DNA from 3 places in the Mesorhizobium sp. M0208 genome. Region 3 is predicted to be linked to each of the others. Evidence: predicted binding sites of a transcription regulator. Region 3 holds the regulator's gene; each other region holds the start of a gene.
The links. Region 3 encodes PhoB, which activates phosphate uptake and scavenging genes when phosphate is short. Its sites were predicted from a motif close to TGTCATNNANCTGTCAT; they were not measured.
Positions count from the first base shown of each region.

Region 1: a site for PhoB is predicted at 1,511-1,527, ahead of NKJ17_RS19915 (PhoX family protein). Genes of this name have one in related genera too.
Region 2: a site for PhoB is predicted at 2,220-2,236, ahead of NKJ17_RS02320 (ceramide glucosyltransferase). Genes of this name have one in related genera too.

Region 1 covers NZ_JAMYSP010000020.1:7,108-12,215, reverse strand. The annotation lists gene NKJ17_RS19930 (helix-turn-helix domain-containing protein) at 1-23, opposite strand, end outside; gene NKJ17_RS19925 (phosphatase PAP2 family protein) at 338-1,039, opposite strand; gene NKJ17_RS19920 (hypothetical protein) at 1,054-1,392, opposite strand; gene NKJ17_RS19915 (PhoX family protein) at 1,595-3,601, shown strand; gene NKJ17_RS19910 (GNAT family N-acetyltransferase) at 3,706-4,386, opposite strand; gene NKJ17_RS19905 (MarR family winged helix-turn-helix transcriptional regulator) at 4,386-4,874, opposite strand; gene NKJ17_RS19900 (ABC transporter permease) at 5,009-5,108, opposite strand, start outside.
Region 2 covers NZ_JAMYSP010000002.1:47,618-52,725, reverse strand. The annotation lists gene argF (ornithine carbamoyltransferase) at 1-525, shown strand, start outside; gene NKJ17_RS02330 (Hsp33 family molecular chaperone) at 703-1,713, shown strand; gene apaG (Co2+/Mg2+ efflux facilitator ApaG/CorD) at 1,720-2,112, opposite strand; gene NKJ17_RS02320 (ceramide glucosyltransferase) at 2,341-3,495, shown strand; gene NKJ17_RS02315 (O-succinylhomoserine sulfhydrylase) at 3,531-4,721, opposite strand; SAM riboswitch at 4,791-4,868, opposite strand; gene NKJ17_RS02310 (2'-deoxycytidine 5'-triphosphate deaminase) at 5,004-5,108, shown strand, end outside.
Region 3 covers NZ_JAMYSP010000003.1:255,357-260,464, reverse strand. The annotation lists gene NKJ17_RS05110 (ROK family protein) at 1-878, shown strand, start outside; gene phoB (phosphate regulon transcriptional regulator PhoB) at 888-1,577, opposite strand; gene phoU (phosphate signaling complex protein PhoU) at 1,594-2,301, opposite strand; gene pstB (phosphate ABC transporter ATP-binding protein PstB) at 2,334-3,137, opposite strand; gene pstA (phosphate ABC transporter permease PstA) at 3,134-3,985, opposite strand; gene pstC (phosphate ABC transporter permease subunit PstC) at 3,989-4,978, opposite strand; gene pstS (phosphate ABC transporter substrate-binding protein PstS) at 5,038-5,108, opposite strand, start outside.

The sequences.
Region 1 (5,108 bases), on a different contig from region 3:
CGCATCTGCGCGGCAGTGATCATCGGTCAAAACCCCGTCTGAGTTCTGCAGTATCACGTATAATACCTTCATAATGATGGGTCAAACATCATCTTGCATATGTGAAACATGCAACAGTCTTTGCCAGCCGGTGCGCTGGCATGCTACAAACCTCGACATCGTTAGGCGGGACATCCGTTGCGGTACCGATTTCACAGGTACGACCTTAAAAGGGATGAGCAGGTGAAGACATTCAAAGCGTTGGCGACCTCGACAGTCTTGCTGTCGATGGTTTTCCTGCTGGCAGGCTGCGGACATGGCCTGATCAACAGGCTGATTTGAAGTAGTCCGGCCGACGTCAGGTGCCGTCGGCCCGCCCTAGCCATCGCTGCAGCAATCGTGCCGCCAGCCAGCACAGCATCGCCCAGGCAAAGCCGGCGCACCAGCCGGCCAGCACGTCGGACGGCCAGTGGACGCCGAGATAGATGCGGCTGATGCCGACCAGCACCGTCGTCAGCACCGCCAGCACGAGCACATAGATCTTCGTTGTGCGCCCGGGCAAAAACCGTGCCGCCATGCTGCCCAGCGTCAAATACGTCACCGCCGACAGCATGGCGTGGCCGCTCGGAAACGAAAGCGATGCCACATCGGCGAGATGCGAGACCAGATCGGGGCGCGGCCGGTCGATATCGAATTTCAGCACGCTTGACAGGAGCTGGCCGCCCGCCACTGCGACGAACATGAGAAGCGCCGCGCCTGGCCTGCGGATAAGGAGCAGATAGACGATCATTGCTGCCGTGATCAGCACCAGTACGCTGGCGCTGCCGAGGCTGGTGACGTCGCGCATCGCTCCTTCCAGCCACGCCGGTCCGATCGGATTGTCGGGCTGGCCGGCCTTGCGGAAGGCAAGCAGGATTTCGGTGTCGAAGGCATGCGGCGTGGTCGCCCGCGCCAGCTCCATCAGTTCTTCGAACCCCCACAGCCCGCCGGCAATGACCAGCCCGGCCAGCAGAACCGGGAACTCCAGCCAGTTGCGCAGTCTGCTTGCAATCTTCTTCATCGGCCCGATCGCAGCTACAGCCTTTGCAGATAGGGCCCGAGCGTGATCAGCGCCACAGCTGCGATGGCAAGCACAATGCCGGTTGCCTGCAAGGCATTGACGCGCTCGCCGAAGAAGACCAGCGCCACCACATTCACCGACACCAGCTGGATCACCGCCGACAGGCTGAACGACACCGACATGCCGAATTCACGGATCAGCCTCAGCATGATCAGATTGCCCAGCGAATAGAGCGCCAACGTCAGCACGATCTTGCCGAGGCTCGGCGCCAGCCCCCACTGTTTTGCGGCCATGGCCGCCAGCAGAAAGATCACCGTCGAAACGCAGAGCTGCCCAAGTCCCCAGAAACTCACTTTTGTTCCTCCCGATGCGGTCCCTACGCGCCTGCCGCAGCTCTTGTTTCCGAAGCGCCGGTCGCGGTCAAGCGGGGCTGATGTTGGATACGAAATCGCAGGTGGCAATTAGCCGGCATGTCATCAAACTGTGACCTGCCGGTAATACCGGATTGGCCAGGCAACACGCTCCAGCAATCCATCCAGCCAGAGGCAGGCCCCCATGACTGAACAGCGCTCGACCGAACATCGCACCCCTGACGCCCATTTCCGCACCAGCCTGCTCGAGGAAAACGATGGGCCAGGAGCCAATCCCACCGACAACCGCACCATGGGTGAGATCATCGCCGCGCGGTTCTCGCGCCGCGGCTTCCTCAAGGGCTCGCTTGCCGTCTCGGCCATAGCCGCTACCGTTAGCCCGCTGGCGCTGATCGCCGCCGACAACGCCCGCGCCGCCGAAGGCTCCGCTTTCGCTTTCGACGAGCTCGAGGCCGGCATCGACGACAAGCATCACGTCGCACCTGGCTATGACGCCGACGTGCTGCTGCGCTGGGGCGATCCCCTGTTCGCCGATTCGCCGGAATTCGATCCGACAAAACAGTCGGCGGAAGCCCAGGCCAGACAATTCGGCTACAACAACGACTATGTCGGTTATATCCCGATCGGCGGCTCGGCCGAGCATGGCCTGCTGGTCGTCAACCACGAATACACCAATCCGCATCTGATGTTCCCGGGCCTCGTCACCATCGTCGATGGCAAAGCCAAGCAGGCGCCCCTCAGCAAGGAGCAAGTCGATGTCGAGATGGCCGCGCATGGCGGCACCATTGTCGAGATCCGCAAAGAAGCCGGCAAATGGCAGGTCGTGCGCGACGGCAAGCTCAACCGCCGCATCACCTCCAACACCGAGATGGCACTGTCGGGTCCCGTCGCCGGCCACGACCGCGTCAAGACCAGCGCCGACCCGAGCGGCACGAAGGTCATCGGCACCCTCAACAACTGCGCCGGCGGCGTCACGCCGTGGGGCACCTATGTCATGGCCGAGGAGAACATCCACGGCTATTTCTCGGGCGAGCTGCCGCAGAGCCATAACGAGGCGGCCAATTACAAGCGCCTCGGCATTCCCGAAGGCGCCTATGAATGGGCGGCGCATCACGACCGTTTCGATATCGGCAAGGAGCCGAACGAGCCGAACCGCTTCGGCTGGATCGTCGAGGTCGACGTCCAGGATCCGACGTCGGTGCCGAGGAAGCGCACCGCCATGGGCCGCTTCAAGCATGAGGGCGCAGAATCGATCGTCGCCAAGGATGGCCGTGTCGTCTTCTACCTCGGCGACGACGAGCGCTTCGACTATGTCTATAAGTTCGTCACCACAGGCAAGTTCAATCCGGACGATCGCGCCGCCAACATGAATTTGCTCGACGACGGCACCTTGCATGTCGCCAAGTTCGCCGAGGACGGTTCAATCGAATGGCTGCCGATCGTCTTCGGCCAGGGACCGCTGACAGCGGCAAACGGCTTTGCCAGCCAGGCCGACGTGCTGATCGAGACGCGCCGTGCCGCCGACCTGCTTGGCGCCACCAAGATGGACCGCCCGGAAGACATCCAGCCCAATGCCGCCAATGGCAAGGTCTATGTCATGCTGACCAACAATTCGAAGCGCAAGGCCGACCAGGTCGACGCCGCCAATCCGCGCGCCGAAAACGCCTTTGGCCATATCATTGAGATCGTCGAGGATGGCGGTGATTTCGCTGCGACCAAGGGCAAGTGGGAAATCCTGCTGAAATGCGGCGATCCCGCCGTGGCCGAAATCGGCGCCACCTTCTCCACCGCAACCACTGCCAATGGCTGGTTCGGCATGCCGGACAATTGCGCGGTCGATTCGGCCGGCCGCCTCTGGGTTGCTACCGACGGCCAGGGCCCGAAGGCCACAGGCCGCACCGACGGCCTGTGGGCGGTCGACACGGAAGGCCCGGCGCGGGCGACCTCAAAGCTGTTCTTCCGTGTGCCGATCGGCGCCGAAATGTGTGGTCCCCTGTTTGCGCCGGACGACCAGACTGCTTTCGTTGCCGTCCAGCATCCAGGCGACGGTGGCGAGGACTGGGAGGCTTTTGGGCGTCCCTCCTATTATGAGGATTTGTCGACCCGCTGGCCTGACTTCAAGCCGGACATGCCGGTGCGCCCGGCGGTCGTTGCCATCACCAGGCAAGGCGGCGGCAAGATCGCGGTCTGAGACGCAGGAAGGCCTTGCAGTCTCGAGGAAGGATTTCGGTGGATGCGAAATCCTTCCTTTCCTGATATGGGATGCATCCATGCTGCGCATCATGCGCCGACTAATCATTCGGTGCGCTGAACCACGGCCACATTCATTGTGCTTCGCAACCTGAAGCCAATGGACTCGTATAGTCTGATGGCCGTGGCGTTGCTGGCATAGGCGTGGAGATAGGGAACTTCGCCGCGCGCCACTATCCGGTTTGCCACGAACAGGGACAGCAGCTTGCCTAGGCCACCGCCGCGAAATTCCGGATGTGAGCACACCCCGCTGAGTTCGGTATAGCCAGGTTGCTTCATGCGCTCGCCGGCCATTGCCACAAGTCTGCCCTCGATTTTCACGCCCCAAAAATCGCCCAGGCTCAAGGCTTCGAGCGTGAATGGGCCAGGCTTGGTGAGCAATGCCAGGGCGAGCATCTCAGCCGCATCGTCTCGGGTCAGATGTTGCACACGTTGGTCAGACACGGTTTGCAACGGCCGCTCGGCAATCATTTGAACCCCGGCTGCGGTCGAAGTCGCAAAAAGCCCCGCGGGCAGAGCAATGGCGTCCGACTGAAGCAGAATGACACTCTCGCCCGCGGAGACAAGCTGTTCGAGCGTCCGCAGGCTTTCCGCGTCGTCGGCGCCAGTGGCGGCGAATGGAACGATCGACGGCCGATACTGCCTGGCGAGGTCATTACCTTGCGCGAACGCCCGATGTCGCGTCTGAAGTGCGCTCCAGATAGGGCGGTCGAGCAGGTGTCTCATTACGCCGCGCCCTCCGGATTTTTCACTCGACGGTCGAGAGGAGCCGCGGCGAGGCCGTCCTCGATGGCGGTCAGCTGCTCAAGAAGCGGCCCCGAAAGATCCGCGCACAAATCCGCAACGGCGTTTTCGATGCGCGGCCAGACCTCGCGCTTTGCGACATCGACCAGCCGCCGGCCGTCCCGAGTGAGAGAGACAATCCTGCGCCGCTGGTCATCGGTCGACTGACTGACCTCGAGCAATCCCAGTCCGGCCAGAAGCGAGACGCTTCGCGTTATACCTGGCTGCGCGATGCCGAGCGATTGCGCCAGTTCCCCGACAGGCAGCGGGCCCAGCCTGTCGAGCGCGGCCAGCAGTGGGTACTGGCTCGCCTGAACCGGAACATCCAGCCGGTCGAGCAGGCGCTGCGCCTCCGCTTGCAGTTGCTCGCCTATACGCTTCATCCTGCTGCCCAGGCACAAGAAGCCAAGCGATCGTATGATGTCTTCCATAAACCAATCCGTCTCGCGAAAAACAATAACATGATATATAACAAAACATGAAGATCAAGGGCATCGTCGCAAGGGCTGCACTCAGCGCTGTTTCCGTTGACTGATAAGGCTGCTTTGCCTGGCAGGCCAGTCGATCAGTTGCGCAGCCGGTAGCCGGTCCTGAAGATCCAGGCGACGATTGCTATGCAGACGAGCAGGAAAACAACCGTCATGCCGAGGCTGACGCCGACCGAA
Region 2 (5,108 bases), on a different contig from region 3:
ACCCATCCCTGCCAGCTGATGGCCGACATCATGACCTTCGAAGAGCACCGCGGTCCGGTGGCCGGCAAGACGATCGCCTGGACCGGCGACGGCAACAACGTGCTGCATTCGCTCCTGGAGGCATCTGCGCGGTTCCAATTCAAGCTGAACGTCGCCGTGCCCGAGGGCAGCGAACCGGCTCAGAAGCATGTCGACTGGTCGAAAGCCAATGGCGGCAAGCTGAAATTCACCCGCTCGCCCGAGGAGGCCGTTCACGAGGCCGACTGCATCGTCACCGACTGCTGGGTGTCGATGGGCCAGGAGCACCGTGCCCGCGGCCACAATGTCTTCCTGCCCTATCAGGTCAATGCGGCACTGATGGCGAAAGCCAAGCCGGACGCGCTGTTCATGCACTGTCTGCCGGCGCATCGCGGTGAGGAGGTTACCGACGAGGTCATCGACGGACCGCATTCTGTGGTGTTCGATGAGGCCGAGAACCGGCTCCATGCCCAGAAGGCGGTCCTGGCCTGGTGCCTGGGCGCTTGATACGGGCCGCGATGATCCGGGCCGGCCTGATCTGCGCCGCCTTGATCCGGGCCGCCTTGATCTGGGCCGCCTTGATCCGGGAGTGGGTGGTGCCTATCTCAGGCGCATCACGCAAATCGAGCGCGTCTCGTCGCATGCGCCCCGGAGGGCGGCATCGCCGCGCCCCGGAGCTTTGTCATGTTGGAAACTCATCAATTGGCTGAACATAAACCCAAGCTCGGCGAATTCGGCTACGCCGGCGACGATCATGTCTTGCCGTTCGAGGTCGGCCCGCTCGACGTGCGCGGCCGCACCGTCCAGCTCGGGCCGATGCTCGACGCCATTCTCAGCCGCCACGACTATCCCGAGCCGGTCGCCCGGCTCCTGGCCGAAGCCTGTGTGCTGACGGTACTGCTCGGAACTTCGCTGAAATTCGAGGGCAAGTTCATTCTGCAGACCCGCACCGACGGGCCGGTCGACATGCTGGTCGCCGATTTCTCCACGCCGCACGCGCTGCGCGCTTATGCCCGCTTCGATGCCGACCGGCTGCAGGCTTTGACTTCTGCCGGCGAGACGTCACCGCAGACGCTGCTCGGCAGCGGCGTCCTGGCGCTGACCATTGACCAGGGCGCTCACACGCAGCGCTACCAGGGCATCGTCCAGCTCGACGGCGTCACACTGGAAGATGCCGCACGCACCTATTTCCGCCAGTCGGAGCAGATTCCGACGGACCTCCGCCTTTCGGTTGCCAAGCTTCTGACGCCCGGCGTCGGCGGTGCCCGCGAGCAATGGCGGGCCGGTGGCCTGCTGGCGCAATTCCTGCCGCAGTCGGCGGAGCGTATGCGCGTACCCGACCTTCCCGGTGGCGACGGCGATCCGCGTGAGGAAATCCATGACCCGACCGACAATTCCTGGCAGGAGCTGCTGGCGCTGCTTGGTACCATTGAACCGACCGAGCTGATCGATCCGACGATCGGCGCCGAACGGCTGCTTTACCGGCTTTTCCACGAGCATGGCGTCCGCGTGTTCGGCGGCGTGCCGGTCGCCGACCAGTGCTCATGCTCGAGGGAGAAGATCCGCGGCATTCTCGAAGGCTTTTCCGCCGAGGAGATCAGGGACAGCACCGAGGATGGCAGCATTCACGTCGCCTGCGAATTCTGCTCGAAGCAATATGACTTCGACCCGGCGGAGTTTGCAGCGGCTGGATGACGGCCCTCAATTGACGGTGCGCCGCGTGCCCGGCAAATCGAGCGAGAAGGCGGGGATGGCGACGTCGAACGTCTCGCCCCGCTTGTTGCGCATTGTGTAGTGCCCGACCATGATGCCGGACGGGGTCGAGAGCGGGCATCCGGACGTATACTGATAGCTGTCGCCGGGGTTGAGTCCGGGTTGCTCGCCGACGACCCCGGTGCCGCGCACTTCCTCGACTTTGCCGGTACCGTCGGTGATGTGCCAGTAGCGTGAAAGAAGCTGCACGAACTCATCCGACTGATTGTCGATGGTCACCTGGTAGCCCCAGACATAGCGGTTTTGCGGCGGATCGGAGTGATCCTCCAGATAGAACGGCCTGACCTGCACTTCGATGTTGCGGGTGACGGCGCTGTACATAAACTGCTCCAAAGCAATGTAGATGGAACTTTCGATGCTCAGCGCAGTTTGGTCAACGATGCGCAGCATCTTCTTGCCCGATCTCAAGCGCAGGTGCCGAAAAACAATGTCATTTGAGTGACACATGACAATGATGGTGTGCAGGCTTGTGCCGGACGACTCAGCGTTCTGTCGAATTGTTGAAAACGGCTGTCATGCGGCCGGCATTTCTGGAGTGACCAGATCTCGATGGAACCGACATACGCAGCCGCCCTCCTTTCCATAGCCCTCCTTCTTTCAAATCTCGCCAGCATCCTGTTAGCTTCGCAGAAGCTGAAGCGACCAGCCAGTATTGCACCGCCCGCGGCCAACGCGCCGCCGGTATCGATCGTCATCCCGGCGCGCGGCGTCGAGCCGTTTGCCGAAGAGACGCTGGAGCGCGCCTTCTCACTCGACTGGCCGCGCTACGAACTCATCTTCTGTGTCGCCCATGCCGACGACCCGGTGGTCAAGCCGATCACCGCCGCAATGGCGCGCTTTCCAGCTATTCGCGCCCGCCTTCTGGTCGGTGACGACCGCATCAGCGGCAATCCAAAACTCAACAATTGCGTGAAGGGTTGGGAGGCGGCGCGTTATCGCTGGGTCATCCTTGCCGATTCCAACGTGCTTATGCCGAGCGACTACGTCCAGTACCTGATGGCGGCGTGGCGGCACGACACTGGCCTCGTCTGCTCGACGCCGATCGGCTCGCGGCCGGACGGCTTCTGGGGGGAGGTCGAATGCGCCTTTCTCAACACGCTGCAGGCACGCTGGCAGTACGCTGGAGAGGCGCTCGGCCTCGGCTTCGCCCAGGGTAAGAGCATGTTGTGGAACAAGCCAATGCTCGATGCCAATGGCGGCATCCGCGCGCTTGCCGCCGAGATCGCCGAGGACGCCGCCGCGACCAAGCTGGTCAATGGGCTCGGACTGCGGGTCAATCTTGTCGCCTCTCCCTTCGAACAGCCGCTCGGCCGGCGCACGCTTGGCGAGATCTGGTCACGGCAGGCGCGCTGGGCGCGGCTGCGCCGCGTCACCTTTGCACTGTTCTTTGCCCCCGAAATCCTGATCGGCGCGGCACCGCCGCTAGTGCTTGCACTGATCGCTGCGGCTGACGCCGGCGTCAGCCTGCCGGCAACCGCCATCGCCGTGCTGGTCGCGGCCTACCTGCCGGAATGCGCCTTGGCCTCGGCCAAGGGATGGCACCTGTCGCCGCGCACGATCCCGGCGATGATGGCACGAGACCTGATGCTTCCCGCCATTTGGGCGCGCGGATGGCTGAGCGGCGCCGTCGACTGGCGCGGCAACGTGATGACTATCCAGACAAAGACTGTCGCGGAGCTGGAAGAGACCCCGTCCGGCGCCTGATCGGCACGTCCCCGCTGCCTCTGTTCGGCCCGCCCTTATCCGGCAACTCTCAGTGCCTGCTCGATGTCTTCGAGCAGGTCGTCGGCGTCCTCAAGGCCGACTGACAGCCTGAGCGTTCCCGGTCCGATGCCGAGCTCGGCGCGGGCTTCATCAGTCAAGTTCTTGTGTGTGGTCGTCGCCGGATGGGTGATCAGGCTCTTGGCGTCGCCGAGATTGTTGGAAATCAGCACGACGTCGAGTGCGTTCTGGAAGGCAAAGGCCGCCTGCTTGCCGCCCTTCACATCGAAGCAAATCAGCGTCGAGCCGCCTGACATCTGCTTCTTGACCACGGCCGCTTGCGGGTGGTCGGCGCGGCCGGGATAGATGACGCGGGCGATTTGCGGGCGCTCGGCCAGGAAATCCGCGATGCGGCCGGCACTTTCCGTCTGCTGGCGTACGCGTAGCGGCAGCGTCTCCAGGCCTTTCAGCAGCGTCCAGGCATTGAAGGGCGAGAGGCTGGGGCCGGTGTGGCGGAAATAGTCATGCAGATTCTCGTCGATCCATTTCTTGTCCGACAGAACGATGCCGCCAAGACAACGCCCCTGGCCGTCAATATGCTTCGTGGCCGAATAGACGACGATGTGGGCGCCGAGCTGCAGGGGTTTCTGCTGCAAGGGCGTAGCGAAGACATTATCGACGATCAGCCTGGCGCCGATCGAATTGGCAAGTGCCGCGACGGCGGCAATGTCGACTACCTCCAGCGTTGGATTGGTAGGGCTTTCCAGGAAAAACAGTTTGGTGTTTGGCTTGACCGCCTTTTCCCAATTGGCGATGTCGGTGCCGTCGACCAGCGTTGCCTCAATGCCGTATTTCGGCGCCAGCGTCTCGATCACCCAGCGGCAGGAGCCGAACAGCGCGCGCGCCGCCACGATATGGTCGCCCGCCTTGGCGCTACACAGCAGTGCTGCCGTCACCGCCGCCATGCCGGATGCCGTCGCGCGCGCGTCCTCGGCTCCTTCCAGCGCGCACATGCGTTTCTCAAACATGTCGACCGTCGGATTGGCATAGCGCGAATAGATGAAGCCCGGCTCCTCGCCCTTGAAGCGGGCCTCCGCCGCTTGCGCCGTCTCGTAGACATAGCCTTGGGTGAGATACATCGCCTCGGAGGTCTCGCCGAAGCCGGAACGCAGCGTCCCGGCATGCACGAGTGCGGTCTGAGGCTTCCAGTCGCGCTTCTTGGTCATCATTCCATCCAAACACCAAAATTGGTCCAAACAACAAAAAACCGGCCGCGAAAGTCGCAACCGGTCCATATGGCCTTGCGGCCGACGGTCCTTTAGCGACTTGTTTAACGTGGCTGCAAGCCGACCGGCCAAATCACCACGGGATAACGAGCTTTAGACCCGCGCCACGCTTGCGTCAATTGCCGGCATGATTAAGAGGGTTGTACCAAGCAGGTGCCAAAGGCGTCCACGGTCGGACCTGCGACAGAACAAGACCTCGCCCGGCCTTCGAACGGAGCCAGACCCTTGCGGCAGACAGGCATTCTTCCCGATCAGCATATTTCCGAGCTGTTCCAGACGGGCGCGCTGAAATCGCCGCGCATGCTCGATGCCGATCAGATCCAGCCGGCC
Region 3 (5,108 bases):
ACGAGCTGATCCGCGAATGCATGGCCATCGTCCGGCGCCGGCTCGAGGACCCAGACCTTGACGCCCGCAGTGTCGCCCGCATCGCCCTGGCGATTCAGGGCATTACCGACTCCCCTGCACGCGCCATGCTGTGGTCGCCGATCACGCCGCAGACCGACATCGCCTTTGCCGACATGCTGGAAGACGAATTCGGTATCCCGGCCACGGTGGAGAACGACTGCAATATGATGGCGGTGGCTTTGCGCTGGCGCGATCCGGATCGCTATCGCGACGACTTCATCGCCATCCTGCTTTCGCATGGCATCGGTATGGGGCTTGTGCTGAAGGGCGAACTGTTCACCGGGACGCATTCCTCGGGCGGCGAATTTGGCCACATGATCCATCGTCCGGGCGGAGCGCTCTGCCGTTGCGGGCGGCGCGGCTGCATCGAAGCCTATGCCGGCAACTATGCCATCTGGCGCAACGCCAGGCAGATGAGCGAAGACAGCGAACCTATCGCCGACGTCAGCGACGCCGACATGCGCGCGCTGGCCGCCCGCGCGCGCGAGAAGGATGGGCCGGAACGCGAGGCCTACCGCAAGGCCGGCGAAGCGCTGGGTTTCGGTCTCGGCTCGCTGTTCGCGCTGATCGATCCGGCACCGGTCGCGATGGTCGGCGCCAGTGCCGCCGCCTTCGATCTGATCGAGCCGGCCTTGCGCAAGGCCATCGCCCAGACCGCCGGCGGCCAGCACTCGGGCTCGATCTCCTTCGATACCGAGCCGAACGAATTGCCGCTGATCCGCGAAGGCTGCGCGATGCGGGCGTTAAGCTTCGTCGACCAGGAGATTTTCGCGCCGGGCGCGCAAATGAGGCCCGGCGTCAGAAAGAACGTCGCCTGACCAGGCGGGTCAATCTTCCCTGATCGCATAGCCGGCACCGCGGATGGTGCGGATGACATCCGGCATGCGGCCGTTATTGACGGCTTTACGCAGCCGCCCGACATGGACGTCGACGGTGCGTTCGTCGATGTAGATCGTCTCGCCCCAGACATTATCGAGCAACTGGCTACGCGAGAAGACGCGGCCCGGATGCCGCATCATGAACTCGAGCAACCGGAATTCGGTCGGCCCGAGCCTGATTTCGCTCTTCTTGCGATAGACCCTGTGCGATTCGCGATCGAGCACGATGTCGCCGACCTTCAGCACGCTGGACAGCACTTCCGGCTTGGCGCGCCGCAGCAGCGCCTTGACCCTGGCCATGAATTCCGGCGTCGAAAACGGTTTGACGAGATAGTCGTCGGCGCCGGTCGAAAGACCGCGCACCCGATCGCTCTCCTCGCCGCGCGCGGTCAGCATGATGATCGGCAGCCGCTCGGTTTCGGGGCGCACGCGCAACCGGCGGCAGAGCTCGATGCCGGAAACCGCCGGTATCATCCAGTCGAGCACCAGAAGGTCGGGCACATTCTCCTGCAAACGGATCTCGGCTTCGTCGCCGCGTGTCACCACCTCGACCTGGTAGCCTTCGGATTCGAGATTGTAGCGGAGCAGCACGCCCAACGGCTCCTCGTCCTCCACCACCATTATGCGTGGTGCGATCATCGGCTGGGCACCCCCATCATGTCACCGGCGCGGACATTGTCGTTTCGTCCTGCTTCGGACGATTGACCGGCAATTGTTCGCCGGTCAGCACATAATACGCATTTTCGGCGATGTTGGTGACATGGTCGCCGATCCGCTCGAGATTCTTGGCGCAGAACAGCAGATGCGTGCAAGCAGTGATGTTGCGCGGATCTTCCATCATGTAGGTTAACAGCTCGCGGAACACGGACGTGTATTTGACGTCGATACGCTCGTCGGCGGCGCGCAGCTTGGCCAAGGCGGCCGCATCGCCTGCAGCATACTCCTCGATGACGCCCTGCACCTGGATGAGCACTAGCTGCGCCATCGCATCGATGGAATGCGATAGGTCGCGCGGCGTGGCGCTGAGGCCGACCGCGCTCACACGCTTGGCGATATTCTTGGCAAGGTCGCCGATGCGTTCGAGGTCGCCGGCCATGCGGATCGCTCCGACGACATGGCGCAGATCGTGAGCCATTGGCTGGCGCTTGGCGATCAGGGTGATGGCGCGATCGTCCAGTTCGCGTTGACGCGCATCCATGATGGCGTCGTCGGAGACGACGCGTTGCGCCAGCACGTTATCGGAATTCAACAGGGCCTTGGTCGCCCCGCCGACCATCGAACCGGCGAGGTCGGCCATGTCGCGGATCAGCTTGCTGATCTGCTCGAGATCCTCGTCGAAAGAAGCGACTGTGTGTTCGCCCATGGTCCTGTCCTCATATGCATGATCGGAACGGCTCAGCCGAAGCGGCCAGTGATGTAGTCCTGCGTGCGCTTCTCGCGGGGCGACGTGAATATCTTCTCGGTCCGGTCGAACTCGACCAGTTCACCCAGATACATGAAGGCGGTCTGGCGCGACACGCGCGCCGCTTGCTGCATGTTGTGGGTGACGATGACGATCGTGTAGTCGGCTTGCAACTCGTCGATCAGTTCCTCGATCTTGGCCGTCGACAGCGGGTCGAGGGCCGAAGCCGGTTCGTCGAGCAGGATGACTTCCGGCTTCACTGCCACGGTGCGGGCAATGCAGAGCCGCTGCTGCTGGCCGCCGGACAGGCTCAAGCCGCTGGCGTTTAGCTTGTCCTTGACCTCGCTCCACAGCGCGGCCCGCTTCAACGCTTGCTCGACGCGGCCGTCCATCTCGGACTTGCCGAGATTCTCGTAGAGCCTGACGCCGAAGGCGATGTTCTCATAGATCGACATCGGGAACGGCGTCGGCTTCTGGAATACCATGCCGATCTTTGTCCTGAGGAGGTTGAGATCCTGCGACCGGTCGAGAATGTTCTTGCCGTCAAGCAGCACCTGGCCCTCGGCGGTCTGTTTCGGGTAGAGCTCGTAGATGCGGTTGAAGACGCGCAGCAGCGTCGATTTCCCGCAACCCGAAGGGCCGATGAAGGCCGTGACGCTGCGCTCGGGCAGCGACAGGCTGATGTCCTTAAGCGCCTTGCTCTGGCCGTAGTAGAAGTTGAGGTTCTTGACCTCGATCTTGGTCTTCTTGGCGACCGTTTCGGTCATCGTCATGTCTGGGGACAACATCTGTGTCATCTGTCCTCTCTGCGTCCGGTAAGGCTGCGGGCGAGGATGCTCAAGCCCAGAACCGTCAGGGTGATTATGAGTGCGCCGGTCCACGCCAGTTGCTGCCATTCCTCGTAAGGGCTGAGAGCGAACTGGAAGATGGTCACCGGCAGGCTGGCCATCGGCGCGTTGATATTGCTGCTCCAGAACTGGTTGTTGAGCGCGGTGAAAAGCAGCGGCGCCGTCTCGCCGGAAATGCGTGCTATCGCCAGCAATATGCCGGTGACGATGCCGGACAATGCGGCGCGGTAGGCGACCGAACGGATCACCACCCAGCGTGGCGCGCCGATCGCGGCACCGGCTTCACGCAACGCGTTCGGCACCAGGTTGAGCATGTCTTCAGTGGTGCGCACGACCACCGGAATGACCAGGATGGCAAGCGCCACGGCGCCGGCAATGGCCGAGAAATGTCCCATTGGCCGCACCATCAATTCATAGACGAACAAGCCGATGATGATCGACGGCGCCGACAACAGGATGTCGTTGATGAAGCGGACGACGGTGGTGATGCGCGAAAAGCGTCCATACTCGGCCATGTAGGTTCCCGCCAGCACGCCGATCGGCGTGCCGACGACAACGGCGATGATCGTCATCAGCAGGCTGCCCGCGATGGCATTGAGCAGGCCGCCGGCTTCGCCCGGTGGTGGCGTCATCTCGGTGAAGACCGCGAACGAAAGCCCGGCTGTGCCCTTATAGACCAACGCACCGAGAATGAGCGCCAGCCAGGCAAGTCCGATGCCGGCGGCGACGACGCAAAGCGCCATCATCACCGAATTCCTGGCTTTGCGGCGGCTGTGGAGCGATGAGGATGTCGACATCGGTCAGGCTCCCGTACGGGCGTCGATCCGCATCAGCATATAGCGGGCGGCGGCAAGGATCAGGAAGGTGATGACGAACAGGATCAGGCCGAGCGCGACCAGCGAGGAGGTGTAGAGGTCGCCGTCGGCCTCGGTAAATTCATTGGCGATGGTCGCCGAGATCGTCGTGCCCGGTGCGAACAGGGAGGCACTGATGCGATGCGCGTTGCCGATGACGAAAGTCACCGCCATGGTTTCGCCGAGTGCCCGGCCGAGGCCAAGCATGACGCCGCCCATGATGCCGATGCGGGTATAGGGAATGACCACGCGCCGGGTCACTTCCCAGGTCGTGCAACCGATGCCGTAGGCCGATTCCTTCAGCACCGCCGGCACCGTATCGAAGACATCCTTGGTGATCGAGGTGATGAAGGGCAACACCATTATGGCGAGGATCAGCGCCGAGGTCAGAAGGCCGATGCCGTAAGGAGGGCCGGCGAAAAGGCTGGATAGTCCCGGCACGCCGTGGAAGATGTTGATGATGAAGGGCTGTATCGTCGTCTGCAGGAATGGCGCGAACACGAACAGGCCCCAGATACCATAGATGATCGAGGGAATGCCGGCCAATAGCTCGACCGCTATGCCGATCGGGCGCCTGAGCGGGCGCGGGCAGAGCTCGGTGAGAAAGATCGCAATGCCGATGCCGATCGGAACCGCGATCAGGATGGCGATGGCCGCCGTCACCAGGGTGCCGTAGATCGGCGCCAGTGCGCCAAATTTTTCCGTGACCGGATTCCAGCTCTCAGTCGTCAGGAAAGAAAAGCCGAAGGACGACAGCGCCTGCCATGAGCCGGCAAACAGCGAGATCGCGACACCGCCGAGGATGACCAGCACAAGGATTGCGGAAGCGCGGGTGAGTCCGCGAAATATGGCATCTGTGAGCGCGAAGCGCCGCACCGTAGCGTCCCTGGCCCGGGCTGCTGCAGATGATGGCATGGCATCGGAAGCGATGGTCATTGGGTCCTCGCGATTAAAGGCAACAGGGAGGGCGCCGTCGACGCCCTCCCTGGAGGAGATTACATAGCCGAGTAGAGCGGCTTGCCATCATCGCCGACGACTTCCTTGGCCCACATGGCCTTGACGCTCT